Regions from separate parts of the Rhizobium sp. BG4 genome, predicted to be linked through region 2. Evidence: predicted binding sites of a transcription regulator. Region 2 holds the regulator's gene; each other region holds the start of a gene.
The links. The regulator PhoB, encoded in region 2, activates phosphate uptake and scavenging genes when phosphate is short. The targets are predictions, from matches to a motif close to TGTCATNNANCTGTCAT.
Positions count from the first base shown of each region.

Region 1 (10,525 bases), 930 kb from region 2:
TTGCGGTTCAGAACGGCGCGGGAACCCACGCTGAGCAGCAGCACGATTGCGGTCATGACGAAGGCGCCGGCCCAGGCGAGCACATGCCATTCGTCATAGGGGCTCATCGCATATTGGAAGATGACGACCGGGATGTTGGCCATCGGCTCGGACATGTCCGTGCTCCAATACTGGTTGTTGAGCGCGGTGAAGAGCAGCGGTGCCGTCTCGCCGGAGATGCGGGCGACAGCGAGCAGGATGCCGGTCAGAATACCGGCGGACGCTGCGCGATAGAGCACGGCGACGGTGACCTTCCAGCGCGGAATGCCGAGCGAGAGTGCAGCCTCGCGCATGACGTCTGGCACCAGCCGCAGCATCTCGTCGGTGGTACGCACGACCACCGGCAGGAAGATGAAGGCGAGCGCGATGCCGCCGGCATAGCCGGAAAAGTGGCCGGTCTGGCGCACGACGAGCTCGTAGACGAACAGGCCGATGATGATCGACGGCGCCGACAGCAGGATGTCGTTCATGAAGCGGATGATATCGCCGATCTTCTTGCCGCGGCTGAATTCGGCGAGATATGTGCCGGCCAGCACGCCGACCGGCGTGCCGATGATGACAGCGAGAACCACCATCATCAGGCTGCCCATGAAGGCATTGGCAAGACCGCCGTCTTCGCCCGGCGGCGGGGTCATTTCGGTGATGAGCTTCGGGCTCAGCGCCGAGAGGCCGTTGATCAGCGTCGTCCAGAGGATCCAGATCAGGAAGATGAGGCCGAGGCCGGTGGCGGCGACGCAAAGCGTCAGCGCGATGGCGCTCTTGATCTGGCGGCTGCGATAAAGGGAGGAGGAAACGCTCATGTTACTCGCCTCTCTGCTTTGCCATGCGCAGCAGCATCAGCTTTGCAGCCGCAAGGACGATGAAGGTGACGACAAAGAGGATGAAGCCAAGCGCGATCAGCGACGACAGATAGATGTCGGTATCGGCTTCGGTGAATTCGTTGGCGATGGCGGCGGCGATCGAGTTGCCGGGCTCCATCAGCGAGATCGCGATGTTGTGCGTATTGCCGAGCACGAAGGTGACGGCCATGGTTTCGCCGAGCGCACGGCCGAGGCCAAGGAAGATGCCGCCGACGACGGCGGTGCGGGTGTGCGGGATGACGATATCGCGCACCACTTCCCAGCGGGTCGAACCCAGCGCATAGGCCGATTCCTTCAGCTGCGCGGGTACGACGAGGAAGACGTCGCGCATGACCGAAGAAATATAGGGAATGATCATGATCGCCAGCACGATGCCTGACGTCAGCATGCCGATACCCATCGGAGCGCCGGAGAACAGCAGACCGATGCCGGGGATCGGCCCAAGCCAGTCGATCAGCGCCGGCTGGACATAATCGGACATGAAGGGGGCGAAGGTGAAAAGGCCCCACATGCCGTAGATGATCGAGGGAATGCCGGCGAGCAGCTCGATGGCGCCGCCGATCGGTCCGCGCAGCCAGCGCGGCGCGACTTCGGTGACGAAGACGGCAATGCCAAGGCTGATGGGAACGCCGATCAGCATCGCCAGCGCAGAGGTGACCAGCGTGCCGTAAATCGGCACCAGACCGGCAAAGTGCTGGGCGACGGGATCCCATTCGGTGCCGGTGATGAAACCGAAGCCGAAGGTGCGGAAGGCCAGAAGCCCGCCCCATGCCATGGAGATTGCAGCGGCCAGAAGGGCTGCGAGAACGAATAGGCCGCAGCCCATCACGATCCAGAAGAAAATGCGGTCGCCGGTGGCGCCATCGCGGCGCTTCACCTCCGGCCCAACGGCCGGCAGCGATGCCAGTGCTTCGCTCATATCTATACTCGACTTGCTTTTGAGGGGGCTTCAAAGCAATCGGGGCAGAGAGAAACGCTCCCTGCCCCGGCATTCACGGAGGACTTAGCCCTTGAAGGACGCGGTCCAGTAATCTTCGATCTGCTTGACCAGGCTGGCCGGCAGCGGAACGTAGTCGAGGGAAGAGGCTTCCTTCTGACCGTTCTCAAGCGCCCACTTGAAGAAGGCGAAGGCGGCCTTGGAGCGCTCGGCGTCCTTCGGCTGCTTGTACATGATCGCCCAGGTGGTTGCGGTGATCGGCCAGGCCTTTTCGCCCGGAGCGTTGGTCATGATCAGGTAGAAGTCCTGAGCCTTGCCCCATTCGGCGCTGGCAGCAGCAGCCGAGAAGCTGTCTGCATTCGGCTTCGGATACTGGCCGGCAGCGTTCTCCACGAGAACGTAGGGCAGCTTGTTCTGCAGGGCGTAGGCGTATTCGACGTAGCCGATCGAATCCTTGACGCGGGTGACGTAGGCAGCAACGCCTTCGTTGCCCTTGCCGCCGATACCGACCGGCCAGTTGACGGCGGTGCCTTCACCGACCTTGGACTTCCAGTCCGGGTTGACCTTGGAGAAGAAGTTCGTCCAGTTGAACGAGGTGCCCGAGCCGTCCGAGCGGTGAACGACGGCGATCTGGCTGTCGGGCAGCTTGAGGCCCGGGTTCAGGTCGGCGATGGCCTTGTCATTCCACTTGGTGACGTTGCCGAGGTAGATGTCGGCGAGAACCTTGCCCGAGAGCTTGAGTTCGCCGGACTTGATGCCCTTGACGTTGATGACGGGAACGATGCCGCCGACGACGACCGGGAACTCGCCGAAGCCACCGGCCGAAAGGTCTTCAGGCTTCATCGGAGCGTCGGAAGCGCCGAAATCGACCGTTGCAGCCTTGATCTGGGCGATACCGCCGCCCGAGCCGATCGACTGGTAGTTCAGCTTGTCGCCGGTCTGCTTGTTGTAGTCCGCAGACCACTTGGACAGAACCGGATAGACGAAGGTCGAACCAGCGCCGGTGATGTCGGCGGCAGAAGCGGAGACTGCGAAAGCCGCAGCCAGGCCGGCGCCGAGGCAGGCCGAAAGAAGTTTCTTGGTGAGCATTATGGTCTCTTCCCTGAATGGAACGAACAATCGACGAGACCGGCGCCATGGAGGGGGTATCCATTGGCAAGGGCGCTGAAATTTCCCGTCGCAAAGGCGGGCTAGGCGCTGCACATTACAGTTTGATGACAGTTCTGCGACAGTTCGGAGTCAGCCTGTCAGGACACACACGGCGTGCAAAGATGTTCGATCACTAAATCAAGGATTTAGCCGTTAAAGCCATGTAAACATTACAAAAAGTTAATGTCCGGCTGCGTTGGTTTGACGCAGCCGGACATATCGGATGCCGTCAGGCGACGCCGTAGCGGGCTGCCGGCTTGTCATGAGAGAGGTTCGGAGCAAGTGCTGCGCGCGCCGCGTCAAACGCATTCCAGTCAGCAGCATCGGGCAGTGACGGGATCGTGACTAGCTCACCCCGGTCGAAGCCGGCAAGCGATGCCTCGACCATATCGCCGGCATCCATCACCATCGACGGCGGCAGCTGCTCAAGCGAGCGGCCGCTGCGCTCGAAGATTTCGGTGCGCGTCAAGCCGGGCAGAACGGCCTGTACCTTGACGCCTTTGCCCGCAATCTCGGCATTGATCGCCTGCGTCAGATTGAGAACGAAGGCCTTGGTGCCGCTGTAGACGCCGTTGAAGCGCTCGGCGAGCAAGGCCACGACCGATGCGATGTTGATGATGCCGCCCCTGCCCCGCGCCGCGAAGGTCTGGGCTGCAGCAATGCCGAGACGGTTCACGGCGACGACATTGAGCTCGATCATCGTCTCAAGATAGTCGATGTCATCTTCGAGCAGCGTTCCCCGTGCGCCGATCCCGGCATTGTTGACAAGGAGAGTGATCGACGCATCCTCGCGCAACCGCTTCTCGACCTTGCGCACATCGTCGCGGCTGGTCAGGTCGGCAGCAAGCACTTCGGCCTCGATCCCATGCTCCGCCTTCAGCTTCCCAGCAAGCGCGGAGAGCCGGCCGGCATCGCGCGCGACGAGCAGCAGATCATAGCCGCGCTTGGCGAGGCGATCGGCATAAGTGGCGCCGATGCCAGAAGACGCTCCCGTGATGAGAGCGGTACCGAGAGAAGAGCGGGACATGAGGCAATCCTTTCCATCATTGGATTTAGTGGTATATGCCACTATATTGAGACGAGACGGATTATCCGCAAGAGCAGCCGCGAGATTTTTTAACGCCGATGTTGACGGCAGAGGGCCGAAGCGCGGATACCGGCGCAAGGAGAATGGCGATGAGTGATCAGAACACGCGTTTCGAGAGCTGGCAGGTCTGCAGCAACAGCGCGATCCGCCGTGCCACGCGCCAGCTCGGCCAGCTCTTCGACGAGGTGCTGGCGCCGAGCGGCCTGAAGGGTACGCAGCATACGCTGCTGACGCAGATCCATATGAGCGGCAATCCCTCGCTGAAATTCCTGGCCGACAGCATGGTCATGGACCTTTCGGCGCTCGGCCATACGCTGAAGCCGCTGATCCGCGACGGCCTGGTGGAACTCGTGCCCGACACGAAGGACCGGCGCGTCAAGCGCGTGACGCTGACCGCTTCTGGCCTCGCAAAATGGGAAGAAGCCCACCGCCTCTGGCAGGACGCCCGCCAGCGCTTCGACCATAACTTTGGCCCCGAAGCTGCCCAGGAACTGCGCAACGCCCTCAATCTGATCTCGTCCGATACTTTCGCGGACAGTTTCCGGCAGTGAGGGTTAGAGCCAGGTGTAGCCGCCCCGGCTCTGGGGACTGCAAGTGATCTCCGGACGGGAGGATATGTCCGGACTGTTGAAGCGGCTCTCCCGCTTGAAGGTCCAGCTGCCGTAGGACCAGTTGAGGACCCTGCGCCCGTCGGGATCATCGATGACCAGAATGGCATGGTTGCGAAGATATAGCGCTCCCCCACCATGCTGCGTTACCGGCTGTTCGCGCAATGTCAGTATCGACAGGTCAAGAGTATTGCGGACAGGCTCCCCGCCGGACTGAATGCAGTAAGAACGGCCTGCGGCAATTTCGACCGCTGACCGGTGCACTGCGGCTGCGGTGCCCGCGGTAACGAGGCCGATCGTCACGAAAGCCAGAAAGCCGACGGCGCAGATCCGTTTGAGAAACGCATCCGGCCACGCGAGCCTTCGATAAGCGGCAGCGCAGGCCAGCGCTATCGCGGCAACCATAGTGATGGCGATCATACCTGACATGCGCGCCAGCAGGCCGAACCAGATCAGGAATATCGCCGGCAAAATCGCAGCAAAGAGAATGGCCGCCAGCCAATCGCTTGCATTGGAATACCGCGTGAGCGCGGCCTCGCCTGCAGAGTAAGCAGACCTCACGGAACCGGACCGGGTTTTGCGGGCGGCGACAGCACGGACAGCGAGCGGAACGGAAAAGACCAGCAGCGATGCGGATGTCAGAACAATCGCCAAAGCGACATCGAGGCCCATCCGGTCATCGAAACGCGAGGCTGTCCAGACCCGGTAGTTCACGCAGGCAAGAACGACAGCCAGCAGCCAGAAGACCTTCTCCCAATGGCGATCGAGGCGTAGGGCGAGCCATCCCAGCGCCGCCAAAGGCACGACTGCGACGATCAGGGAGAAGGCAAGGACCGCAATCATCCGCAACGACGCCTACAGCCGGATCACGTAATCCTTGCGAGTCGTTTCAATGACTTCCCAGGTTCCCTTGAAGCCGGGTCTGAGGATCATGCGGTCACCGGCCTTGAGGTGAACGGCGGCGCCGCCGTCTTCGGTGACGATCGAGTGGCCGGAGAGGACGTTGAAATATTCCCATTCGTCGTAGGAAATGCGCCACTTGCCGGGTGTCGCCTCCCAGATGCCGGCGTAGAGGCCGCCTTCGGCTTCCTCGAAATTCCAGGTGCGGAACTGCGGATCGCCGGCGAGGATGCGGTCCGCATCGGGAGCACCGGCCTCCGGTTCGACGGCGTCGATATCGAAAACGAACTGGTTCGGCATAGGGCCTCCTAGCGGGCGGATGTGAGGAGCTTCATGCCGAAGCCCATGAAGATGACGCCGGCCATGGCATCGATGACGCGGCGGCCGCGGGCATAGGCACCGGCAACGGCCGGATTGCGCAGGATCGTCAGCACCAGCGTGTACCAGAGCGACGAGACCAGGACCATGGTGGCGACGGCAAGCGCGCCGTGCATCCAGGAGTGATCGGCCGGCAACGTCGCGGCGAATAGACTGGCGACGAAGAAGGCGGATTTCGGATTGGCGAGATTGGTGGCGAGGCCGGACCAGAAAGCCTGCTTCGGGCTGATTGCGGGGCGCAGCACGGGTTCGCCCGGCAGCGCGCCGTGCCGGTAGGTGCGCCAGAGCAGCTTGGCGCCGAGCCAGAGAAGATAGGCGCCACCGGCGATCTTCAGGAAGAGATAGGCGAAGGGGGCGGCCGCAAATAGCGCGCTGATGCCGAGCCAGCCCGCCAGTCCCCAGCAGAAGGTGCCGAGAATGACGCCCGCGATCACCGCGACCGCAGCGCGCGCAGAGCCTTCGAGCGCCGTGCGCACCACGAGGAAGAAATTCGGGCCGGGCGTGATGGCGGCAACGGCCCAGATGGCGGCAACGGAGAGAAGAAGCATGGGGCTGCGGACTCGCGAGAATGGATTTCGAGCGCGAGCTTAGAGGCTTTGCATCCGGCGGCCAAGGCCGTGGGCGGCGCTATTCCAGCCCGACGCGCTTTGCTCCATCTCGAAAGGGTGCCTGATCGGCCGGGGCCAGATGGAAGGCGATGAAGAAATCGTCCATGCGATAGCCGGGATATCGCTGGTTCAGTGCCGCGACATGCGCCCGCCCCTCATCGAGCCGGCCGGCGATCGCAAGGCAGAACGCGGCGATCGCCATGATATGGGCATGCGCATTCGGGCGGGCCGCCGCCCTCGCCGCCCAATCGGCTGCCTCGTCGAAACGGCCGAGGCGCACCAGCGCGATCGCCCGGCTGGCCAATATGCCGAAGAGCATCGGATCGAAGGGGCTGAGCGATTGCGACTGGTCGGCTGCGGCCAGCGCCGACAGCGGATCGCCGGATTGGCATTGAACGAAGGCCAGCGAATAATGCGCGATCGCAAAGCTCGGGCTGAGATCGACGGCCTGCTGCAGCTCGGCGACCGATTGATCATGCTGCTTGCGCAGGAAATGTGCCCGGCCGAGGGAGAGATGGGCGGCCGGATCGCGGTCGTCGGCCATGAGACCCTGATTGGCGGCGCGATAGGCGAGCTCGGTTTCCGCGTCGCGGTCCGCCCAATGCTGGAAGGCGCTCTGAAAGTGGGTGAAGGAAAGCCCGGCATAAGCGCGTGCGAATGTCGGATCGAGGCTGATCGCCGTTTCGAAGAAATTCCGTGCCTGGTCGTTATCACCCTTGGTGAAGCGAAACATGTGCCAGAGACCGCGGTGATGCGCCTCCCAGGCATCCAGCGAATTGGGCGGCTTCAGGATGGCGCGGTTGCGTTCCAGCGTCTCCACCTCGCGCTCGATCGAGGCGACGACGCGGGTGCCGATCTCTTCCAGCAAGGTCAGCGTTTCCGCCGCGTTCTGATCGAGGCTGTCGGCCCAGACGATGGTGTTGGTCCGCGCCTCCGTCAGCTCTAGCCGGACGATAAGGCGGGTTGCGATGCGCTCGAAGGTGCCGTTGACGACGTAATCGACATCGAGTGCGGCGGCGATCTCGCCGGGAGAGCGCGGCCGCTCCCTCAGCGCAAACATCGTGCCCTGGGCGATCACCCGCAGCGTGCGCAGCTTCGAGAGCCGGGTGATGATGTCATAGACCAGCGCATCCGCCGTGCCGCCGGGGATCGCCAGGGCCGACATATCGTTGAAGGGCATGACGGCGATCGAGGCGCGGCGGGCGCCGCTCTTGGCCGGCTCCGGCGGTTGCGGCTCGGCGGGCTGTGCAGCTGCTGAAGTTCTCGCACTTCGGGCGCCTTCCCAGGTCCGGCGCAGCGAACCGGCATCGAGCCCTTCAGCGGCGAAGGCTCTGGCCGCAGCCTTCATATGCTCCTCCGCCTCGCGGACGCGGCCCTCCGAGGCGAGTGTCGCCAGCAGCAGTTCATGCGGTTTCAGATCGAAAGGGGCGATCTCGATCCAGCGGTCGAGATAGGGAAGCCGTTCGCTGGCATCGAGCCGATCGGCGATGGCTGCGAGGATTTCCGCCTGGATTTCACGGAAGCGGCGGCGTTGGGAAACCAGCCATGTCTCGAAGGCCGGATGGCGCTCGATGACGAGGCCATCGAGGAACTCGCCGGATGACCGGTCCGCAAGCCGGCGCAGCCGCTCCTGCGGCAGGCCGCCCAGTCCCTCGCGGCAAGCGGCAGTGGCCTCGACGGCATCGATGGCGCAACCGGCAAGATCGAGTGCGACGGTATCGCCATGGGCGATGATGCGCTCGCCGATCAGCGAGCGGATCCGGCTGAGGCACCAGCGCAATTCGCCGCGCGGATCGTCTGCCACGTCCCAGAGGAGATCGCAGAGCTGCGCCCTGCCCTGCGGATAGGGAGCAAGGATCAGATAGGCGAGCAGCGCCCGCACCTTGCGCGATCCCGGCAGCTTCAGTTCCGCTCCCTCACGGCGGATGACCATCGGCCCGAGGAGGCAGATTTCGAGCGGCGGCCGCTGCTGGTCCGCCGTTTCCACGGTCGTTCCCACGCCTGATGACACGGCGCCCCCCATGGCCTGCGCCTATACCAGAGCCGTTCGAAGCGGCAGCATCTGTTCACCGGGCGGCCGCTCTTTCACGCTCAACCAATGTGACCCAGGGAGGTCCAAATGTCTACTTCCGCGGCCCTTGCCGGCATGCCCGCTCAACCTGTAACCGATCTTGCAGCGCTGAAAGCCCGCCAGCAGGGCGCCTGGTCATCGGGCGATTACGCCGTCGTTGGAACGACGCTGCAGATCGTCGGCGAATGCCTCTGCGAAGCGCTCGATCTGCGTGCCGGTTCGAAGGTTCTCGATGTTGCGACCGGCAATGGCAATGGCGCGTTGGCCGCCGCCCGCCGCTGGTGCGAGGTGACCGCCACCGATTACGTCCCTGCCCTTCTCGACAAGGCGATGGAGCGGGCGAATGCCGACCGGCTGGCGATGGAATTCATGGAGGCCGATGCGGAGAACCTGCCGTTCAAGGATCAGAGCTTCGACTATGTCATGTCGATCTTCGGCGTGATGTTCACGCCCGACCAGGAGCGCGCCGCCGCCGAGCTCACGCGCGTCTGCAAGCGCGGCGGGTCGATCGGCTTGTCGAACTGGACGCCGGATGGCTTCATCGGCCAGTTGTTCAAGACGATCGGCAAGCATGTGCCGCCACCGGCCGGCGCCCGCTCGCCTGCCCTCTGGGGCACGCGCACCAGGCTCGAGGAGCTGTTTCCGGCCCATGTCGCGTCGATTGCCGCGACGCCGCGCCAGTTCGTGTTTCGCTACAAGTCGCCGGCGCATTGGCTGGAGGTGTTCCGGACCTTCTACGGTCCGGTGCTCAAGGCCTTCGGCGCGCTGGACACGGCTGACCAGATGGCACTTGCCGGCGAGCTGACCGACCTGATGATCCGCTTCAACCGGGCCGAGGACGGAACGATCGTGGTGCCGAGCGACTATCTCGAAGTGGTCATCACACGGCACTAGAGGGGGCGCAGGCATGCAGCGGGCGGAAGCGTCCGCTGCATGTCGCGAGACAATTTCACGAGGCATATCATGTCCGAGACGAACGAATTCATCTCCGAGGTGACGAAGGCCGCCCATCAGCTCCAGACGCTTGGACAGGATGAGGCCCACCATCTGATCCTCCGGTCGGTCACCGAGATACGCACGATGCGCGCGCTGGTCGGCATTCCGGCCAACAGCAATCACGACGCCGTCTTCGATCTCCTGAAGATCGCCACGTCGGCCACAAGGCAGACGCCCGGAGATCTCGCACGGGCGCTGCTGATGGCGGCCGACATGATGCGCACGCTCGACATGGTGATCGACAGCCGCGCCGCCATCTGCCTGACCGGCACCTGCCAGTCGAAATAGCCGCTCGGGGGCCTCTCAGATGTGGTTCGTCAGAGATCGCCGGGCCGGCCGTCAGGAAGACGCGACGATGCCGCGCAAGAGCAGGTCGATGCCATCCAGATAGTCCTTTCGGTCGCCGTGGGCGGGCAGCTGCGCCGCCACGCTGCGCGTAAACGGATAGCTCTCGGGATCGAGTTCCGACCAGGCTGCCGCGACCTCCGCGAGAAAACTTGCTCGTTCAAGCCCTTGGACACCTGCAAGCTTGGCGTTTGCCGCGTTTTGGCCCGCCACGCCCAGAATGTACTTGAGCAAGGCAGAAACGGCAGACCATTCGTGTTCGGCAGAAACGCCGAGCAAGCGGACCTGCTGACCGATGCGCTCGAAAATGCGCACCATCGGCAACTGCCCGGGCGCCGACATCAAAGCCGCGCCGACCCATGGATGGGCGTCGATGGCATCGAATAGATCCAGCGCCAGGGCGCGGATCGTTTCCTGCGGCGATGCTCCCGCCGGCTTTGCTTCCATTGTCCGGGCGATGATCTCGTCACAGGCTGCCGTCACAAGATCGCTTTTACCAGCGACGTGCCAATAGATGGCACCCGGCCCCGTCGCGAGCAACTTCGAC
Region 1 is NZ_CP044125.1:391,427-401,951, forward strand. Features, by position in the region: gene pstA (phosphate ABC transporter permease PstA) at 1-839, opposite strand, end outside; gene pstC (phosphate ABC transporter permease subunit PstC) at 841-1,818, opposite strand; gene pstS (phosphate ABC transporter substrate-binding protein PstS) at 1,903-2,925, opposite strand; gene F2982_RS02135 (SDR family oxidoreductase) at 3,215-4,012, opposite strand; gene F2982_RS02140 (MarR family transcriptional regulator) at 4,162-4,623, shown strand; gene F2982_RS02145 (hypothetical protein) at 4,627-5,523, opposite strand; gene F2982_RS02150 (cupin domain-containing protein) at 5,536-5,880, opposite strand; gene F2982_RS02155 (LysE family transporter) at 5,889-6,506, opposite strand; gene F2982_RS02160 (tetratricopeptide repeat protein) at 6,586-8,577, opposite strand; gene F2982_RS02165 (methyltransferase domain-containing protein) at 8,686-9,531, shown strand; gene F2982_RS02170 (hypothetical protein) at 9,601-9,921, shown strand; gene F2982_RS02175 (TetR family transcriptional regulator) at 9,973-10,525, opposite strand, start outside.
Region 1: the regulator PhoB is predicted to act here: its motif matches at 3,040-3,056, upstream of pstS (phosphate ABC transporter substrate-binding protein PstS).

Region 2 (10,525 bases):
CTATGAGAACGTCGCTTACGGCCCGCGCATCCATGGTCTCGCCAAGACCAAGGCCGACATGGACCAGATCGTCGAGACCAGCCTGCAGCGCGCCGGCCTCTGGAACGAGGTCAAGGACCGCGTTCATGAATCCGGCACCGGCCTCTCCGGTGGTCAGCAGCAGCGCCTCTGCATCGCCCGCGCTGTTGCAGTCTCGCCAGAAGTCATCCTGATGGACGAGCCGTGCTCGGCACTCGACCCGATCGCCACCGCAAAGGTCGAGGAACTGATCCACGAGCTGCGCGAAGCCTACACGATCGTCATCGTCACGCACTCCATGCAGCAGGCCGCCCGCGTTTCGCAGCGCACGGCCATGTTCCACCTCGGCAACCTCGTCGAGGAGAACGACACCGACAAGATGTTCACCAATCCGGACGATCCGCGCACCCAGGATTATATCATGGGCCGCTTCGGCTGATCTTTGGCGTCACGACCCCCGATAGACACTCAAGGACTTTCCCCATGGCATCGACACATATTTTTTCTGCGTATGACGAAGACCTGAAGTTCCTCTCGCGCCGCATTTCCGAAATGGGCGGCCTGGCCGAGCAGATGGTTTCCGACGCTGTCCGCGCCCTCGTCAACGGCGACGCGGCGCTGGCGCAGAAGGTCATCTCCGACGACGTGATCCTCGATCACGCCGAGCGCGAGATCAACGACAAGGCGATCGTCACCATCGCCCGCCGCCAGCCGATGGCGTCGGACCTGCGCGAGATCATGGGTTCGATCCGCATCGCCGCAGACCTCGAGCGCGTCGGCGACCTCGGCAAGAACACCGCAAAGCGCGTCATCGCCGTGCAGAGCACCGGCGTTCCGCGCAAGCTCGCCCGTGGCCTGGAGCATCTCTCCGAGCTCGCGCTCGTCCAGCTGAAGGAGGTGCTCGACGTCTACACGACGCGCGCTGCCGACAAGGCGAAGTCGATCCGCGAGCGCGACGAGGAAATCGACGCGATGTACACGTCGCTGTTCCGCGAGCTCCTGACCTACATGATGGAAGATCCGCGCAACATCACCAGCTGCACGCATCTGCTCTTCTGCGCCAAGAACATCGAGCGCATCGGCGACCACGCCACGAACATTGCTGAAACCATCTACTACATGGCGACCGGCGCTCAGCCGGAAGGCGAGCGTCCGAAGGACGACACCGCCAACACCGTCGGCGCGGTAACGGAATAATCATCCGGACCGGGCCTCAGGAGACAGAATAGAATGATCCCGAGAGTTGCAGTCGTTGAAGACGAAGAAGCACTGAGCGTGCTTCTTCGCTACAATCTCGAAGCCGAAGGTTTCGAAGTCGATACCATCCTGCGCGGCGACGAGGCGGAAATCCGCCTTCAGGAGCGCACGCCGGACCTTCTTATCCTCGATTGGATGCTGCCTGGCGTATCAGGCATCGAGCTCTGCCGCCGGCTGCGCATGCGCCCGGAAACCGAGCGCTTGCCGATCATCATGCTGACGGCGCGCGGTGAAGAGAGTGAGCGCGTCCGCGGCCTGTCGACCGGCGCCGACGACTATGTCGTCAAGCCGTTCTCGACGCCCGAGCTCGTTGCCCGCGTCAAGGCGATGCTGCGCCGCGCCAAGCCGGAAGTTCTCTCGACCGTGCTGAAGTGCGGCGATATCGAACTCGACCGCGAAACGCACCGCGTTCACCGCAAGACCCGCGAAGTCCGTCTCGGACCGACCGAGTTCCGCCTCCTGGAGTTTCTGATGTCGTCGCCGGGCCGCGTCTTCTCGCGCTCGCAACTGCTCGACGGCGTCTGGGGTCACGACATCTATGTCGACGAGCGTACCGTCGACGTCCATGTCGGCCGCCTGCGCAAGGCGCTCAACTTCTCGAACATGCAGGATGTCATCCGCACCGTCCGCGGTGCCGGTTATTCCATGGAAGCCTGAGTGATCAAGGAGGCTACGGCCTCCTGACAAGCAGATACAAAAAAACGGGCCGAAAGGCCCGTTTTTCGTTTGTCTTTACCCGGCTCAGTTTGCCCGGGCTGCGGCCCTGCGGCGATCATTGACCGGCTGGTAAGCCAGGCGCTGGTGATAGGTGCAGTAGGGCGAAGAATCCGGGCTTTCGCAGCCGCAGAAATGGAAATCGTCCTTCAGCGGATCGCCGACCGGCCACTTGCAGGTACGCTCGGTCAGTTCCGTCAGGCCGAGACGGCGCGAGATCGGCACGACAACGTTGGAAGCCGGACGATATTCCATCTCCTCCATGACGTCGATTTCGATCTCTTCCTTCAGCATCGTTGCGCCCTGCGGGCGGGCAACGGTGCGGGTCGTCATGCGCGATGCATAGTTCGGAGCGCGCGGTGCCGAAGTCGTGCGCTTCGGAGCTCGTGCCGCCGTCGCATTGCCGCCGGCCTTGGCACGGCCCGGCAGTGCCAGACGGTGAACCTTGCCGATAACGGCATTCCGGCTCACGCCTCCAAGTTGCGCCGCGATCTGGCTCGCGCTCAACCCTTCGGACCACAGTTTCTTGAGTTTCTCGACCCGCTCGTCTGTCCAGTTCATGCCCTGTGTCTCCGCCGTTTAAGCGTTGTGAAGGCAGAATCCTTCACCGTTTGCCCCGGATGAATCCGACACAAGAAACGCTTGACTAATTTTGGTGACTAGTTCCGCCGCATGCAGTCTAGTAATTGAGTTTTAACCTAGTGTGAGGCTGACTCCGTGACAAGAGTCGCGGGAATCCGGATGAATCGAATTTCAAGTTTTCCCCAACTTGCTTCCCCACAGAGTCATTTCTGCAACATTAGCTGTTGATGAAACGCGACATCGCTTGAGCGTCACCCAGAAGCCACGAAAGCCGTAGTTTTGTTGACATTGCAGTGCGAAAAGTAAATAGTGCACAGCGCCGCCGAGAGGCGGCATTTTTAATTTTTCGGACCTGGTTTTTTAGCCGGAGTCCGGTTGCCCATAACGCTGACAGGAGACCGCGCCATGGCTGAAGCCGCGCCGCTATATGATACCTATTCTCGTGCCCCTCTGCGGTTCGAGCGAGGTGAGGGCGTCTGGCTGATTACCGAGACCGGCGAGCGATATCTGGATTTTGGCGCGGGCGTTGCCGTGACCTCCGTTGGCCACAGCCATCCTCACGTTGTCGATGCGCTGAAGGCGCAGGCCGAGAAGGTCTGGCACCTCTCCAATATCTATGAGATCCCCGGTCAGGAAAAGCTCGCCAGGCGGCTGACGGAAGCGACTTTCGCCGACAAGGTGTTCTTCACCAATTCGGGTGCGGAAGCCCTGGAATGCGCGATCAAGACCGCGCGCCGCTACCAGTATTCGAAGGGCCATCCGGAGCGCTTCCATATCATCACCTTCGAAGGCGCCTTCCATGGCCGTACGCTGGCGACGATCGCCGCCGGCGGCCAGGAGAAGTATCTCGAAGGCTTCGGTCCGAAGACCCCCGGTTTCGACCAGGTGCCTTTCGGCGATGTCGAAGCCGTCCGCGCGGCGATCACCGACGCGACGGCAGCCATTCTGATCGAGCCCGTACAGGGCGAGGGCGGTATCCGCCCAGCGACCGTCGAGTTCATGAAGGCGCTGCGCCAGCTTTGCGATGAGCATGGCCTGCTGCTGATCCTCGACGAAGTCCAGACCGGCGTTGGCCGTACCGGCAAGTTCTTCGCCTATGAATGGTCCGGCGTTAGCCCCGACATCATGGCTGTTGCCAAGGGCATCGGCGGCGGTTTCCCGCTCGGAGCCTGCCTTGCAACGGCTGACGCGGCCTCCGGCATGAAGGCCGGCACACATGGCTCGACCTATGGCGGCAATCCGCTCGCCATGGCCGTTGGCAGTGCCGTTCTCGATATCGTGCTCGCCGATGGCTTCCTGCAGCACGTCCGCGACGTGTCGCTGGTCTTCCGCCAGGGCCTGGCGTCGCTGAAGGATCGCTATCCTGACGTGATCGAGGATATCCGCGGCGAAGGCCTGCTGCTCGGCATCAAGGCCGTCGTTCCCTCGAGCGAACTCCTGGCTGCGATCCGTAGCGCGCATCTGCTGGGTGTCCCGGCGGGCGATAACGTCATCCGTCTCCTGCCGCCTCTGGTGGTGACTGCGGAAGAAGCCCGCGAAGGCCTCGCACGCATCGAGCAGGCCGCCGAGAGCATTCGCGCAGCCAAGGCCAAGAAGACGGCTTGAACGGATAGATGCCTTACGAGGCAAACAGGTAAGGACGACATGGCTTCCCCCAAACACTTCCTCGATCTCTCGGCGGTCAGCTCCGCCGATCTGCGCGTCATCATGAATGATGCGATCTCGCGCAAGCAGGCTTTCAAGGCAGGCGCCGGCGACAAGCCGCTCGCCGGCAAGATGCTGGCGATGATCTTCGAAAAGCCGTCCACACGTACCCGCGTCTCCTTCGATGTCGGCATGCGCCAGCTCGGCGGCGAGACACTGTTCCTCTCGGGCACTGAAATGCAGCTCGGCCGCGCCGAGACGATCGGCGACACCGCCAAGGTCCTGTCGCGTTATGTCGATGCGATCATGATCCGCACCACCGAGCATCACCGCATGCTCGAGCTTGCCGAGCATGCCACCGTGCCGGTCATCAACGCGCTGACCGACGATACCCATCCGTGCCAGATCATGGCCGATATCATGACCTTCGAAGAGCATCGCGGCCCGATCAAGGGCAAGACGATCGCCTGGACGGGCGACGGCAACAACGTGCTGCATTCGCTGGTCGAAGGCGCTGCCCGTTTCGGCTATCGCATGAACATGGCCGTACCCCTTGGTTCCGAGCCGAAGGATCACTATCTGAACTGGGCCCGCAATGAGGGCGCCGAAATCCTGCTCAGCCATGATGCCGACCGTGCGGTCGAAGGCGCCGATTGCGTGGTAACCGATACCTGGGTCTCCATGAATCAGGAACATCGGGCTCGCGGTCACAACGTCTTCCAGCCCTATCAGGTCAATCAGGCTTTGATGGCAAAGGCCGGCAAGGATGCATTGTTCATGCATTGCCTGCCCGCCCATCGTGGTGAGGAAGTCACGGACGAAGTGATCGATGGCCCGCAATCCGTGGTCTTCGATGAAGCGGAAAACCGTCTTCATGCGCAGAAGTCGATTCTTGCATGGTGCCTGGGCGCGATCTGAACCATACTGGACGCCACATCCGGCCTGACGGCCTCGTGGCCGCGCGAGCGGAGAGACGCCTTGGTCTGCCGCTCTGAATACTAGGAGTAAGACCATGGCAGAAGCTGCAGCCGCTCTTGGCGAGTTCGATTTCGCCGGTGATGATCATGTTGTCCCGTTTCAGGTTGAAGGTCTGGATGTGCGCGGCCGCGCCGTCCAGCTCGGCCCGATGCTGGACGCCATCCTGGAGCGCCACCACTATCCCGCACCCGTTGCCCGCCTTCTCGCCGAAGTGATCGTGCTGACGGTGCTGCTCGGCACGTCGCTGAAATTCGACGGCAAGTTCACTGTCCAGACGAAGGGCGATGGCCCCGTCGATCTGCTGGTCGCCGATTTCTCGACGCCTGAGAATGTGCGCGCCTATGCGCGCTTCGATCAGGCGCTGCTCGACGAAGCGATCGCCGCCGGCCAGACCGAGCCCGAACAGCTGCTCGGCAGGGGCGTGCTCGCCTTCACGATCGACCAGGGCAAGTTCAGCCAGCCCTATCAGGGCATCGTCGCGCTCGACGGCGCCTCGCTGGAAGAGATTGCCGGCACCTATTTCCGCCAGTCCGAGCAGATCCCGACCCGGGTTCGTCTCGCTGCAGCCGAACTGCTCGACCGTGACGACAGCGGCAAGCCGCGCCATCGCTGGCGGGCAGGCGGCCTCGTCGCCCAGTTCCTGCCGGAAGCGCCGGAGCGCATGCGCCAGCAGGATCTGCACGGTGGCGATGGCGACGAGAGCGGCCAGCCGCTGAAGGAAGACGATTCCTGGACCGAGGCACGCACGATGGTGGAAACCATCGATGCCGACGAGCTGACCGACCCGCAGGTCGGAACCGAGCGTCTGCTCTTCCGCCTCTTCCACGAGCGCGGCGTGCGCGTCTATGACGCCAAGGAGGTCTTCGACCGCTGCAGCTGTTCGCGCGACAAGATCAAGGGCGTGCTGAAGGGCTTCTCGGCAGACGAGATCAAGGCGAGCCAGGAGAATGGCGAAATCGCGGTCACCTGCGAGTTCTGCTCGACGACCTACCGCTTCGAGCCTGCCGAACTTCAGCCAGCCGAATAACGGTCAGTTCAGCACTCTGAGCAGGCCGGGTGAATCCAGGGAGAAGGCGGGTATCTCGACATCGAAGAGCTCGCCTTCATCCGTCTCCATCTGGTAATGGCCGAACATCAGCCCCGATGGCGTATCGAGCGGGCATCCCGATGAGTATTCATAGGTATCGCCGGGCTCCAGCCGCGGCTGCTCGCCAACCACGCCCGGTCCCGTCACTTCGTCAACCACGCCGTTCTGATCCGTTATGTTCCAGTAACGGTTGACGAGTTTTACAGAGAGCTCGGAATTGTTGCTGATGACGATGCGATATCCCCAGACATAGCGGTCATCGTCCGGATCGGATTGCTCCTCCAGATAAAACGGCTCGACGACAACTTCTATATCTCGTGTGAGGGCGCGATACATGCCTTACACCTTAGTCAGGATATGTTACTCGTATCTTATACCCGGCCTTGTCCGTCAAGAAATGAGGCGGGAAGTCGAGCTTTCAACGCTATTGAAAACGGTGTTTTTACATTAATCATTAATTCGGGGGCAAATTTGACACTGCCGTCAACCTGGTCTGGCGCGCTTTATGGATAGCACTTCAGGCAAGCAAACCAATCGCGCCAGTTTTACTTTGTTGCGATCTTTCCCTGAACACCCGCTCGCCGAAGCGGTTCGCAGGCGCGTCGCCCGCGGGCGGGACTCGCTGGGTTTTTTCCTTGGACCGGCCGAGCGGCGTACCGCACTTTTCAAGCGGTCAATCAATCTGGATCGCTTGATTGCCATCCAGTGCAAGGGCCGCATCGTTGGACACGCAACTTTTTCCGTGGCGGGCAAGGGGCCCTTTTCGCCGACGGCGCGGGATTTCCAGGCAGAATATGGATCGCTGCAGGGATTGCTGCGCTTCCTCGCCTTTTGCCTCACGGAGCCCCGTCTGGCCGCTGGCGAACTCTATCTCTACACGCTGAAGGTTGATGCCAAGCTTCGCGGCCAAGGCGGCGGAACAATGCTCCTGGAAGCTGTCGCTGCGGCAGCCGCGGAAAGCGGTTGCGATACCGTCACACTCCAGGTCGCCGGGCATAATCCGGCCGTTTCGACATATCGCCGAAACGGCTTTGTCGTCAGCAGGCGCCTCAGGCTGGGGCCGCTGCGCCTGCTTTTCCCGTTTGCGGATGTGCTGACGATGAAGCGCGTCCTGCGCTAGGCAGGACCGCTCACGCCTTCACTTTCGACAGAGCCTGCGCGAAGTCTTCCAGCAGGTCGTCCGTGTCTTCGATGCCAGCCGAGAGGCGAACGGTGCCTGCCGAAATGCCGAGTTCGGCGCGCGCCTCGTCCGACAGGTTCTTGTGCGTCGTCGTTGCCGGATGGGTGATCAGGCTGCGGGTGTCGCCGAGATTGTTGGAGATCGTCACGACGTCGAGCGCGTTCTGCAGCTTGAAGGCGGCTTCCTTGCCGCCCTTCAGCTCGAAGCAGACCAGCGTCGAGCCACCGGTCATCTGCTTGGCGATGATATCGGCCTGCGGATGGTCCTTGCGGCCCGGATAGATCACGCGGGCGACCTGCTTCTGCTCCGCCAGGAAGTCGGCGATCTTCGAGGCGTTCTTCGTCTGCTGGGCGACGCGCAGCGGCAGGGTCTCGATGCCCTTCAGCAGCGTCCAGGCATTGAACGGCGACATTGCCGGGCCGGTGTGGCGGAAATAATCGTGCAGGTTCTCGTCGATCCACTGCTTGTCGGAGAGAACGACGCCGCCGAGGCAGCGGCCCTGACCATCGATATGCTTGGTCGCCGAATAGATGACGATATGGGCGCCGAGCTCCAGCGGCTTCTGGAAGAGCGGCGTCGCAAAGACGTTGTCGACAACAACCTTGGCGCCGATCTGGTTGGCGAGCTTGGCAACGCCGGCGATATCGACGATCTCGAGCGTCGGGTTCGTCGGGCTCTCCAGGAAGAACACCTTGGTCTTCGGGGTGATCGCCTTTTCCCAGTTTTCCAGGTGGCGGCCGTCGACCAGCGTGCATTCGATGCCGTATTTCGGTGCCAGCGTCTCGACCACCCAGCGGCAGGAGCCGAACAGGGCGCGGGCCGCAACGATATGATCGCCGGCCTTCAGCTGGCAGAGGATCGCCGCGGTAACGGCAGCCATGCCGGAGGCCGTGGCGCGCGCATCTTCAGCGCCCTCGAGCGCGCACATGCGCTTTTCGAACATGTCGTTGGTGGGGCTGCCGTAGCGGGCATAGATGAAGCCGTCGGTCTCGCCCTTGAAGCGCGCTTCCGCCGCCTCGGACGTGTCATAGACGAAGCCTTGCGTCAGGTAGATCGCTTCCGACATCTCGCCATATTGCGAGCGCAGAGTGCCTCCGTGAACGAGTTGGGTTGCAGGGCGCCAGGACTTGCTCATGCCATCACCTCAAAAACAAAAAAACCGGCCGCAAATGCAGACCGGTTTCACACCCGGTCTTTTTAGCCACTTGTTTAACGTGGCTGCAAGCCGACCGGCCAAATCACCACGGGATAAAGCTGCAATACTGCCGTTAGCTTCTTGCGTCAATTCCCTGTATTTGGTTTTGTCGGCCACGAACTATGGATGGAGCATGATGGCTCGCGAAACTGGAATTTTGGCCGATCGTGCCATTGCTGCGTTGTTTGAAGCCGGCCGCCTCGTGTCGGAGCGGGAGCTTGATCGCGATCAGATCCAGCCGGCGAGCCTGGATCTGCGTCTCGGCGCCAAGGCTTTCCGGGTCCGCGCCAGCTTCATGCCGGGTCCCTCGCATCTGGTGGCCGACAAGCTCGATCGCCTCAGTCTGCACGTCATCGATCTCTCGGAAGGCGCGGTTCTCGAAACCGGCTGCGTCTACATCGTTCCGCTGATGGAGCGCCTCGACCTGCCATCGGATATGTCGGCCTCGGCCAATCCGAAGAGCTCGACCGGCCGTCTCGATATCTTCACCCGAGTCATCACCGATTACGCCCAGGAATTCGACAAGATCCCGGCCGGCTATTCCGGGCCGCTCTATCTCGAGATATCGCCGCGCACTTTCCCGATCGTCGTGCGCCGCGGCTCGCGCCTGTCGCAGATCCGCTTCCGCGTCGGCCACTCCATCTTGGGTGAGCCGGAGCTGCAGGCCCTGCACGACGCCGAAACGCTGGTCGCCAGCAGCAAGCCGAACGTCTCGGGCGGTGGCATTGCGCTGTCGATCGATCTCACCGGCGACAAGGAAGGCCTGATCGGCTACCGCGGCAAGCACCACACGGCTGTCGTCGATGTCGACAAGAAGGCCCAGCACGATATCTTCGATTTCTGGGAGCCGCTCTATAGTCGCGGCCGCAACGAGCTGATCCTCGATCCGGACGAATTCTACATCCTCGTCTCCCGCGAAGCCGTCCACGTCCCGCCGCATTATGCGGCCGAGATGACCCCCTTCGACCCGCTGGTCGGCGAATTCCGCGTCCACTACGCCGGCTTCTTCGATCCGGGCTTCGGCCATGCACCCGCCGGCGGCCGCGGCAGCCGTGCCGTCCTCGAGGTCCGCAGCCACGAAGTCCCCTTCATCCTCGAAGACGGCCAGATCGTCGGCCGCCTCATCTACGAGCACATGCTGGAAAAGCCCGTCAGCCTCTACGGCTCCGGCCTCGGCTCCAACTACCAAGCCCAGGGCCTAAAGCTCTCGAAACACTTCCGCATCTGACCGCCTTGACACCGCCTCCCATCTGTTGGAAGGCTGGTGCCGCGCGGGTGTAGCTCAATGGTAGAGCAGCAGCTTCCCAAGCTGAATACGAGGGTTCGATTCCCTTCACCCGCTCCAGTTGGCGTTTTGCGCCAATAACTACGAAAGCCATCGCTTTACTGAAAATATGGACGTTGGCTTGGTCTTCTCGGCGTCTATCTCCGAGAGAAGCGCAATGGTCTTTTCAACATTATCGAGCGGCAGTTTCAGAATAATATCTATATCTCGGTCCCACCATCTGAGGCGAAGAAGGTCTCTGATGGTCTGATGATCAAAGCGGTATCGTATAATCTTGGCAGGGTTTCCTGCAACAATCGCGTATGGCGGCACATCTTTGGTTACGACTGCCCCGGCTCCAACTACGGCACCATCGCCGATCGTGATGCCTTTCAATACTAAGCTTGACGCACCAAACCAAACATCGCTACCGACAACTATTTTATTCGAGCGTTTTCTGTTCTTTGGTGTTTTATTGGGGATAGTTTCGGCGCCTTGAACTACCGGGTCATCTGGAAACCACTTCTTAGATATCCGAAAGAAGCTCGTTGAAACATAGTGTATTGGATGTTCGACACCGCCAATCTGACAGTTGCGCGCGAATGT
Region 2 is NZ_CP044125.1:1,319,572-1,330,096, reverse strand. Features, by position in the region: gene pstB (phosphate ABC transporter ATP-binding protein PstB) at 1-457, shown strand, start outside; gene phoU (phosphate signaling complex protein PhoU) at 502-1,215, shown strand; gene phoB (phosphate regulon transcriptional regulator PhoB) at 1,249-1,932, shown strand; gene F2982_RS06960 (GcrA family cell cycle regulator) at 2,017-2,550, opposite strand; gene F2982_RS06955 (aspartate aminotransferase family protein) at 2,977-4,176, shown strand; gene argF (ornithine carbamoyltransferase) at 4,216-5,133, shown strand; gene F2982_RS06945 (Hsp33 family molecular chaperone) at 5,228-6,220, shown strand; gene apaG (Co2+/Mg2+ efflux protein ApaG) at 6,224-6,616, opposite strand; gene F2982_RS32160 (GNAT family N-acetyltransferase) at 7,023-7,400, shown strand; gene F2982_RS06930 (O-succinylhomoserine sulfhydrylase) at 7,411-8,595, opposite strand; SAM riboswitch at 8,637-8,715, opposite strand; gene F2982_RS06925 (2'-deoxycytidine 5'-triphosphate deaminase) at 8,789-9,883, shown strand; tRNA gene F2982_RS06920 (tRNA-Gly) at 9,927-10,000, shown strand; gene F2982_RS06915 (CatB-related O-acetyltransferase) at 10,022-10,525, opposite strand, start outside.

Region 3 (10,525 bases), 1.1 Mb from region 2:
GCACGACGGCATAGAGCGGCAGGCCGAGGGCAGCCAGCGGTGCTGCGGGCAGGGCATAGGCGAGGCGCGTGCCTGGTGTCACATTCTCGCTCTGCCGCGGCTTTCCCATCCGCTGCCGTCAGCTGCGCGAGAAGACGACCTGTCGGACGTCGATATTCTTCGCCCGGAAGCCCGCCTCGCAATAGAAGAGATAGAATTCCCACAGCCGCTTGAAGCGATCGTCGAAGCCGAGCGGCCGCACGCGCTCCCAGACGTTCCAGAAGCGCTCGCGCCATTCGGCGAGTGTGCGGGCATAATCCAGGCCGAAGCCGAAGTCCTTGACTATCGACAGTTCGACCTTGCGCCCGAGTTCGGCGAGATGATCCGGCGTCGGCAGCATGCCGCCGGGGAAGACGTATTTCTGGATGAAGTCAGGATTGCTGCGATACTGGTCGAAAGCCTCGGGCTTGATGGTGATGATCTGCAGACCGGCCTTGCCGCCCGGCTTTAGGCATTCACGCAGCTTGGAGAAATAGGCCGGCCAGTATTTCTCGCCGACCGCCTCGAACATCTCGATCGAGACGATCCGGTCGTAGAGGCCCTTCTCGTCGCGGTAATCCTGAAAGCGCAGATCGACGCGATCGGAAAGACCGGCCTTTCGGATGCGCTCCTGCGCGAAGGCCAGCTGCTCGCGGCTGATCGTCAGCCCGGTCACCTTGCAGCGCATTTCGCTCGCCGCAAACTCGGCAAACCCGCCCCAGCCGCAGCCGATCTCCAGCACGTGATCGCCCGGCCGGATGCCGGTCGCTTCGGCAAGCGCCCGGTATTTGGCATTCTGCGCCGACTGCAGATCGTTGGCGCCGGTGGAATAGAGTGCCGACGAATAGGTCATCGTCGGATCGAGCCACTGCTTGTAGAAGTCGTTGCCGAGATCGTAATGCGCCGAGATATTGCGCTTCGAGCCCTTGCGGGTATTGGCGTTCATCCAGTGCCGGACGCGCTCGACGACCCGCATGATGCCCTGCTTGCCGTTGAAATGCCTGTCCGCCGATTCACTGTTGATCAGGAAAAGCTCGAGGAAAGCCGTGATATCGGGGCTCTGCCAGTCGCCATCCATATAGGTTTCGGCAACGCCGATCGTTCCGCTGTTCATCGCCCGGCTGGCGAGGTTCCAGTTGTTCAGCCTCACGGCCGCCTGCGGTCCCTCGACGCTGCCCCTGATCAGGGCCTTGCGTCCATCGGGAAGTTCGATCGCCAGCGCGCCATGCTGCATCTGCAGAAGACCGCGGAGCGCCAGCTTCGCCTTGAGCGGCAACCCCTTCGTGAAGCGCCCGACATTCTCGGCCGTCAGCGCCACCGCGCCGCGGGCAAAGGAATTCCAGTCTTCTGCAGTCATGATCGGCTCCTCCAGCCTCTTAGCCGGTTAAGGACAGCGATTGCATGAGCCAGCCCCCCGGCATTTGTAGAGAACGCTAATGTCATTCAGCAGCTTCTGCAATATGCCGCGGACGGCGCACACTCACCGGTGGCGGGGGAGCCGGGCGGGAGATGTATTTGGCACCCTTGATCCAGAGTTTCAGCGCCTCCCAGTGGATGCCGGCGACGATCTTGAAGGTCAGGAACGGGATGCGCGCCGTCAGCCGCGCCAGCGCCCAGCTGGTGAGCGGCATCTGCGCTCCCGAGAAGGTGGCAGCGAGAAGCGGCCCTTCCGCATCGGTCTCCAGAATACGCCAGCGGATCTCGTTGCCGGGCGGCAGCATGCGGAAGTGATAGTCCATGTCCATGCCGATGAAGGGCGAGACATGGAAAAGCTTGCCGCAGCTCTGGCGCAGGCCGCTGTCCGTCAGTTCGCCTGGTTCCACCAGGCAGACATAGGTGTGCCGCTCGCCGAAGGTATTGCGCACTTCGTAGATGAGAGCGATCAGATCATCGGCTCCGTCATAGGCGTAATAGACGGAGAGCGGGTTGAAGACGTGGCCGAGGATGCGCGGATAGCAGACGAGCAGGATGCGCGCCGCGCGTTTCGCAAGCCCGGCATCCACGAGAAGCCCGTCGGCGTAGGCACGCAACGCGACAGCAGCATCGCCGGTGTGATCGGCCTCCTGAAAGGAGATCAGGTTGCGGCCATTGACCGAGAACAGCGGCGAGAGACCGTCAGCCTCATCGAGACGATCGAGATCTACCATCAGCGAGTAGACGCTGTAGCGGAACCGGTGGCCGAACGGCTTCATCCGCTGGTGCATGACATGGCCGCAATAGAGCACGGCAGGCGCGTCGGGTGGCGGACCGTTCCGCTCCATGCTGGCACCAGAACTCTGCGGCCGCATCGTCACGCAACGGCCTCCAGGAGAGGGGCGCGGGAGGAGGCTCCGGTAGTTCGCCAGGGAATGACCCCGCCCAGAGCCTCTGCCGCCGCCAGACCGGATACTAGCCCATCCTCATGGAACCCGTAGCCGGTCCAGGCGCCCGCGAAATAGCAATTGTTCTTGCCCTGGATTGCCGCGATCTCCTGCTGCGCCTTCATGCCATCGGCGGAAAATTGCGGATGCTCGTAGCTGAACTCGGCAAAGACCTTGGAAGGATCGGGCTCGCGATCCGGGTTGAGCGTCACGAACAGCGGCAGCTTTTGGTCGATGCCCTGCAGCCGGTTCATCCAGTAGCTGACGGCAACGCCGGCCCGGCCATCCTCCTGGCTGGAGCGCAGGTAGTTCCAGGAGGCCCAGACCTTCTGCCGCTTCGGCATCAATGCCGTGTCGCGATGCAGCACGACCCGGTTCGGCTGGTAGGGAACCGCGGCGAGCAGCCGCTTTTCCCGGTCGCTGGCATCGACGAGCATCCGCGCCGTCTGGTCGCTATGCGAGGCGAAGATCACCTTGTCGAAATGCTGCTCGTTGCCGCTCTCGTCGATGACGGTCGCGCCATTGGCATGCCGCATCACCCCGCGCACGCCGCAGGATAGCTTCAGGCGGCTGCCGAGCGGCGCCAGCAGCTTTTCGAGATAGTTGCGGCTGCCGCCGGTCACCGTGCGCCACTGATGCTGCTTGCTGTAGATCAGCCGGTGATTGTCGAAGAAATTGACGAAATGCTCGGCCGGGAATTGCAGCATCCGCTGCGACGGCGTCGACCAGATCGCTGCCGCCATCGGCACCAGATAATTGTTGGTGAATCCCGGCGAGAAACCGCGCCAGTCAAGATAGTCGCCGATCGAGCGCGACGCCAGATGACCTGCGGCCCGGTCTTCGAGGCAGGTCCGGTTGAAGCGCAGGATCTCGCGGATCATCAGCAGGAAGGAGGGACGCAGCAGGTTGCGCTTCTGGGCAAATAGCGAGGACAGGCCGCAGCCGCTCCATTCCAGCCGCCCCTGATCAAGCGACAGTGAGAAGCTCATGTCGCTGGCGTGGGTCGCGACATCGAGTTCGGCAAACAGCGCCGTCAGGTTCGGATAGCAATGTTCGTTGTAGACAATGAAGCCCGTGTCGACCGGGACACGCTGTCCGTCATAGTCGATATCGACCGTCGCCGTGTGCCCGCCGGGCAGGCTGCTCTTTTCGAACAGCGTGACGTCGTGCACCGGGTTCAGCGCCCAGGCAGCCGATGCACCCGATATTCCCGAGCCGATGACGGCGATCTTCAAGCGGCTTTCGGGCGGCCGGGCGAGATGAAAATGCGCGTTCATGCAGCGTCCTTTATGGCGTTGTAGGCCTTCAGCGCCCGGTCGCGGGCCTTGGCGTGATCGACGATCGGTTTCGGGTAGGTCTCGCCGAGCACGATGCCGGCCTTTTCAAGCGCGGCCGCCGGCGCCTCGAAGGGGCGGTGGATATATTTGTTGTCGAGCTTTGCGAGCTCCGGGACGAACTCCCGCACATAATCTCCGTCGGGGTCGAACTTCTCTCCCTGGAGGATCGGGTTGAAGATTCGGAAGAACGGCGAGGCATCGGCGCCCGATCCCGCCACCCATTGCCAGTTGGCGGCGTTGCTTGCCGGATCGGCATCGACGAGCGTGTCGCGGAACCATTTCTCGCCGCGCCGCCAGTCGATCATCAGGTCCTTGATCAGGAACGAGCCGGTGATCATCCTGACGCGATTGTGCATGATCCCGTGGCGCCAGAGCTGGCGCATGCCTGCATCGACGATCGGGTAGCCGGTGAGGCCACGCTTCCAGGCTTTGAAATGTCCCTTGTCATTATGCCATTCGAAGCCGTCGAAGCGGTCGTTCCAGTTGGCATAGGGAAGCTTCGGGAAATGGAAGAGCAGGTGGTAGCAGAACTCGCGCCAGGCAAGCTCCTTGCGGAAATGCACGAGATCGTCTGACGGCACCCGCTTGGAGAGACCGCGCGTCGCCTCCCATATCCGTGCCGGCGAGATTTCGCCGAGTGCCAGATGCGGCGAGAGCATCGAGGTCGCGGCAACCGACGGGAAATCGCGATCCTTCTTGTAGCCGTTCAGCCGCTCGTCCACGAAATCCTGCAGTTTCTCCAGCGCCGCATCTTCGCCCGGCGTCCAGATATCGCTGAATTCCGATGCCCAGTCGGGCTTGACCGGCAGCAGCTTCCAGGAGGCGAGGGGCTCCGAATGCGGCCAATGGCTAGGGAAGGAGAATTTCTTCGGTGCATCGAGCGGATGCGGCGGCTCGCCCGAGCCTTCGAGCGCCCGCCAGAACGGCGTGTAGACGCGATAGGGCGTACCGCCGCCGGTCTTCAGCTTCGAAGGCTCATGCAGCAGCTGCCCGGCAAAGCTGCGCGCCTCGACCGCCTGACGCTCCAGCTCGTGCTTGATCCTCATATCGACGGCAATGCCCGGCGGATCGTAGCGCCGGTTCCAGAGCACGGTCTCCGCGCCGGTGGATTTGACCAGCGCCTGCAGCACCTCCAGCGCATTGCCAGTCATCAGCACCAACTTGCCGTGGTGCTTGTGCAGCGAGGTCTCCAACGCCTCCAGCGAATGGTGCAGCCACCATGCCTGGGCAGCACCCAACGGCCCGTTGCCCGACGTTTCCGGCTCGCGGATATAAAGGGGAATAATCGGGCGGCCAGAGGCGCAGGCTTCGTGCAGCGCGTGATTGTCGTCGAGACGCAAATCCTTGCGAAACCAGAGAATAACCGGTTTTTCCGCTGCCTTCGCCAATGCTTTCGTTCCCTGTCCCGTTCTTTTGGTCTGCTACGTATCTACGGTAGGCTTGGATCAAAAGTTTCAGTTGGGAAGACAGTTTTATTCGCCTTGCCGCGCACATGAAAAAGGCCGGTGAGAACCGGCCTTTTCGCTTGGCTGTTTCGAAGATCAGTTGTCGTATTCGCGGCAGCGCTCGCTGATCGAAGCGCCGCCCTGGCCGGCGCGACTATCCACACCCTGGCCCTGACGCGGCATGTTCGGGCATTCCAGAACGCCGCGGGGCTCCGCAATGCTCTGTGTCGTTGTCGGATCGACGCGCTCGATGCGGACAGGATGGGAGCCGTTGCTGTCGTTGCTCGCGTCGGAAGAATAGAGCGGCGCATCGGGAGCCGTGGTGTCGTAAGCCGGTGCCGACTGGGCGAAGGCCGGAGCGGCGAGCCCGAGGGCGAGCAGCGAGGCTGCGGCAAATGTCTTACGCATGGAGAAACTCCTCCTTGATCTGCTTTTTCTCTAGGGGTGACAGAAACGGAACCCGCGGGCCGCGTCATTGTTCCGAACTTTCCCGCAGAGGTTTCAGGCGGCCGCAGGGCAGCGTGGTTACGCGTAAACCTTAACAGGCAAAGCCGCTGGCAGATGCGTCGGGGCGCCGCTAGGAAGCCCTCAGCCGCATGATGCAGCGCCGGGGTCTCCAATGGTCATTTCTTTTTTCGAAGCAGCGGATATGTCGTTCAAGGCAGCCTTGTCGGTCGCTGTGACGATCGGCGGCATGATGGCCGCCACCGCGATGCTGAAGACCGAGGCGACGGAGACCACGCGCCTCGACCTCTCCCGGCCGGTCCTCTGGCCGTCCGAGCCGACACGGGTGCCCGCACCGTTCCGCTTCGCCGCCAATGATCCGGCGCAGGTCGCCGCCGATGCCGGAGCCGTCTGCGTCAGCAATATCGGCCTCAGAATCGATTGCGACCTGATCAGCGCCTCGGCGCTCTGATCAAAGGCTACCGCCATCCTTGTAATAGCTTGGGTATTGCACGAATTCAGGATCGCGGCCGTCCGCGCGCTCTTGCGTGCTGTCGGCCTCGTCTGCGGGCTTCGAATAGCCGTGGCTGATCAGCCAGTCCTTGACGATGTGGCGCATCGCCCGGTCGCGGTCGGTGATGCCGAACTCCCGCATGAAGACCCGGAGCGCCTGCTCGCAACGTTCTGAAAAATCATCTGCCATAAAGTGGTAAGAGGCGAGGCGGATGATTGTTCCGAGTTTCGATGTCGTGGAAAAAAGAAGAGCCGGTTCGTGGTCGAACCGGCTCATTCAATCTGTCAGCTTATCGCTGATGAAACTGGCTCCCCGGGCCGGATTCGAACCGGCGACCTGTCGATTAACAGTCGAATGCTCTACCGCTGAGCTACCAGGGATCACCGCTTGCCGCGGTGTGAGTGGGCTAATACAAATGCTTGTTCGATTTGCCAAGCGGTTTTTTCAAAAAATGACATCTCCTTGCAATTATTGGACTTATCCCCATCTCCTGTGGATGACTGACGGGAAAAACAACACGGATAAAAAGCGCGAAAAGCGTTTCGGCATCGATCACGCGACCGGAGAACTCATTCTTGGGTCATGGCGCATACCGCTGCCGCGCTCGCGCATCGCACGCATGGCCATCGGCCTGTTGCTGATCATCTGCGGTTTGCTGGGATTTTTGCCCATCCTCGGCTTCTGGATGCTGCCGCTGGGCTTCATCGTGCTGTCGCACGACCTGCCGATCGCCCGGCGCTGGCGCCGCAGGCTGTCGCTATGGTGGCACCGGCGGGGCAGGCCCGCCGGTAACTGAGGCCTCACATCAGGCGAAGAGGCTGGCGGCCCAATAGAACAGCGCCGAGATCAGCGCTGCCGCGGGCAGGGTGACGACCCAGGCAACCACGATATTGCCGGCAAGCCCCCAGCGGACGGCCGAGACGCGCTTGGCAGCGCCGACACCGATGATCGCGCCGGTGATCGTGTGCGTCGTCGAGACTGGAATGCCGAGCCAGGTGGCGCCGAACAGCGTCAACGCGCCGCCGGTCTCGGCGCAGAAGCCCTGCATCGGATTGAGCTTGGTGATCTTCGAGCCCATCGTGTGGACGATTCGCCAGCCGCCGAAGAGCGTGCCCAGCGCCATCGCCGCCTGACAGGACAGCACCACCCATAGCGGCACATGGAAGCTGCCGCCGAGATAGCCCTGCGAATAGAGCAGCACGGCGATGATCCCCATCGTCTTCTGCGCATCATTGCCGCCGTGGCCGAGCGAATAGAGCGAGGCCGAGACAAATTGCAGGATGCGGAAGGTGCTGTCGACGGCAAAGGGCGTCTGGCGCACGAAGATCCAGGAGACCGCGAGCACCAGGAACAGTGCCAGCAGGAAGCCGATCATCGGCGACAGCACGATGGCGCCGGCCGTCTTCAACAGGCCGCCCCAGACGATCGAGCTGAAACCGACCTTGGCAAGCCCCGCGCCGACGAGGCCGCCGACCAGCGCATGCGAGGAGCTCGACGGTATACCGAAGACCCAGGTGACGATATTCCAGATGATCGCGCCCATCAGTGCCGCAAAGATCACCATCGGACTGACGATCTCAGGATTGATGATGCCGGTGCCGAGGGTCTCGGCGACATGCAGGCCGAAGAACAGGAAGGCGATGAAGTTGAAGAACGCCGCCCACAACACCGCATATTGCGGCCTGAGAACGCGTGTCGAGACGATCGTGGCGATCGAGTTCGCCGCGTCATGCAGTCCGTTCAGGAAGTCGAAGAACAGCGCGACGGCGATCAGCCCGGCAAGCAGCGGAAAGGCGAGGGTGGCATCCATCAGACGTTCTCGATCACGATGCCGCTGATTTCATTGGCGACGTCCTCGAAACGGTCGACGACCTTCTCGAGCTCGGCATAGATCTCGCTGCCGATGATATAGGCCATCGGGTTCGATGCGCCGTGGCGGCGAAAGAGATCCTTGAGGCCGAGATCGTAGAGCTCGTCGGACCGGCCCTCGACGCGCGTCACCTCTTCGGCGATCGCCGTCAGCCGCGGCGCGTTGGCGCCCATGCGGTCGAGCAACGGAACGGCCTCGGCAATCAGATGCGCTGCCTTGACGATTTCCTTGCCCATTTCCTGCATGCCCGGATCGAAGCTCTTCTGCTCGAACAGCCGGATGGTCTTGACCGTCTTGTGCATCATGTCGATCGCATCGTCGAGCGACTGGATCAGATCCTTGATGTCGCCGCGGTCGAAGGGCGTGATGAAGCTGCGGCGGACCGCGAGCAGAACGTCGCGGGTAATATCGTCGGCCTCGTTTTCGAGCGCGACAATGCGCTCGCAATGGCGCTCGGGATCGTTCCCGGCCAGAAGTTCGTTCAGCGCTTCTGCGGCGCCGACGACGGTGCGGGAATGCTGAGCGAAGAGATCGAAGAATCGGTCTTCGCGCGGAAGAAGTTTGCGAAACCAGCTTAACATGGTGACCCCGTGGATGCTTGAGTTGTCACGCAACTGTCACAAATGGGGTTCTGTTGCAATAAAAGCTGGCCGGGAAGGGCCGCAGCCTCGGGCTTTTCCACGCGTTTACGGCTGAGATCACACAGGCCGCCACAGCTGTCACACTCTCAATGAAGATCGAGCGTCAGCTGCCTGTTCTTGATCTGCGGCAGCGGCAGGCCGATCTCGATCTTGCCGAAAACCCGCCTGCGGCGTTCCTCGTCCTTCTCCCGTTCCGCCCGGCTGGCGGCGACGGTCGCGAGGGCATTTGCGATAACCTGCTCGGCATGCGTCATAAGAACCTCCGTCGTTTGTTCCTATTTTGTTCTCGTGAATGCAAATGTCAAGAGCTTCACTCACCGAAGTAAAAAACCGGATCGCGCGTCAATTCGCCATTGCCGAGATGGCCGTACAAATCCCTGCCGAGAATCCAGTAGGTGATCTTCTGCGTCGCAAGAGAAAAGACATAGTCGCCATCCACCCAATGCTCGGCCTTGCTGCCGCCGATCGGGAAGAGAAACTTGCCGGCTTGATAGAGAACGGCCTTTTCGGATCGATGATCGAAAATATATCGTGTTTTCGCCATGTGTTATCCTGCCGCTATACGCAAGATACAACGTCACATGGGATTTTAGATCTGTCTATATTATCAGAAGTTGAGGATTGGTCTATTCACAAATAAGATAAGCCTAAAACAGCATTATCCCAAAAATGGGCAATACGATCCCGCGCGATGAAATCATCGCGATTATATTCGGAATCATTCAAGCGGGGATTGTTTGAAGTTGGAGGCCTCGCCCGGAATTGAACCGGGGTACAAGGATTTGCAGTCCTCTGCGTCACCACTCCGCCACGAGGCCATCCGTGAACGACTTGTTCAGTGGTGGCGCGGATTTAGAATGATCCAAAGGAAACCGCAAGAGGTGTTTTCCGAAAAAAATCGGGCGGTCATCCGGCCGTCGCATTCAATGCGCTTGATCATTCGGCGAATCCGCTCATTATCCTTATATGAGGAATATCTCAAAACCCTTTGTCACCAGGGATGATCCGGACCGGCACATACGCTGTCAGGATGCGCTGCAGTATGCGTTCCGCGATCTGATCGAGGCCGCGGTTGAGGCCGGGTGGAGCGAGCAGGAAGCCGTTGATGCCGTCGGCGAACTGGTCGAGGGACATATTCAGGACCTCATGGCGCGCGCCGATTCCGCCGCTCTCATGGCGCTTCTGAAGACGATGCGCTGATTCTGCCCGCCGCCGGTCGGCGAGCGCAGGCTCTCAATTCACGCTTCTGAGCGAGGGAAGGGGCGAAATGCCGCCGGTGATCACACCGGGCGTGCTCGACGCAATCAGCGGAATGCAGAGAATGATGACGATGAGCCCGCCGATGAAGCAGGCGCCAAGCATCAGGGATCTGTTCATGCGGGCTCCGTCTCTGCCTTTGTTTTTTAGCTTATGCTGTACAAAGCTGACGGATTCCTGAAGGCTGCAATCAGCGCTTCGGGCCGGATTTCAGGTAGAGATAGCTGCCGGCGGCGAAAAAGATCAGCGTAAAGCCCGGCCAGGCCACGAACACGGTCGTGTAACCGCAAGCGCCTTCGAAGCAATCTCCGAGCGTTCCCGCCACGGATAGCCGCAAGGACAGCACGCCCGCGAGGATGACGCTCGCGGCGGCGATCAGCAGCAGAATGAAAATCGTAAAACCCGTGCTTCGCATTCAAACCTAAAGAGCGGGCCGTCTGATTCCTGCCTGCTGCGCTGTGTTTATCTTCAACTCGTCCGGCTGTTGACGAGCCCGCAGCAAAGTACGCCGACGAGCGCCACAGCGATGAAAAGGTCGAAGAACGTCAAATGTACGAAAAAGGCAGACATAGCCTGCTCCTCCTCATTTCCTCCGGTTGCAATAATACCACAGGGGAAAGCTTTGTTCCACTTCGGAGT
Region 3 is NZ_CP044125.1:177,615-188,139, reverse strand. Features, by position in the region: partial or broken gene F2982_RS00990 (MFS transporter) at 1-109, opposite strand, end outside; gene F2982_RS00985 (cyclopropane-fatty-acyl-phospholipid synthase family protein) at 119-1,378, opposite strand; gene F2982_RS00980 (DUF1365 domain-containing protein) at 1,458-2,306, opposite strand; gene F2982_RS00975 (FAD-dependent oxidoreductase) at 2,309-3,655, opposite strand; gene F2982_RS00970 (deoxyribodipyrimidine photo-lyase) at 3,652-5,103, opposite strand; gene F2982_RS00965 (hypothetical protein) at 5,257-5,568, opposite strand; gene F2982_RS00960 (hypothetical protein) at 5,780-6,076, shown strand; gene F2982_RS00955 (hypothetical protein) at 6,077-6,394, opposite strand; tRNA gene F2982_RS00950 (tRNA-Asn) at 6,424-6,498, opposite strand; gene F2982_RS00945 (hypothetical protein) at 6,615-6,914, shown strand; gene F2982_RS00940 (inorganic phosphate transporter) at 6,924-7,928, opposite strand; gene F2982_RS00935 (DUF47 domain-containing protein) at 7,928-8,569, opposite strand; gene F2982_RS00930 (hypothetical protein) at 8,716-8,883, opposite strand; gene F2982_RS00925 (hypothetical protein) at 8,940-9,173, opposite strand; tRNA gene F2982_RS00920 (tRNA-Cys) at 9,374-9,447, opposite strand; gene F2982_RS00915 (hypothetical protein) at 9,608-9,763, opposite strand; gene F2982_RS00910 (hypothetical protein) at 9,863-10,006, opposite strand; gene F2982_RS00905 (hypothetical protein) at 10,077-10,301, opposite strand.
Region 3: the regulator PhoB is predicted to act here: its motif matches at 8,593-8,609, upstream of F2982_RS00935 (DUF47 domain-containing protein).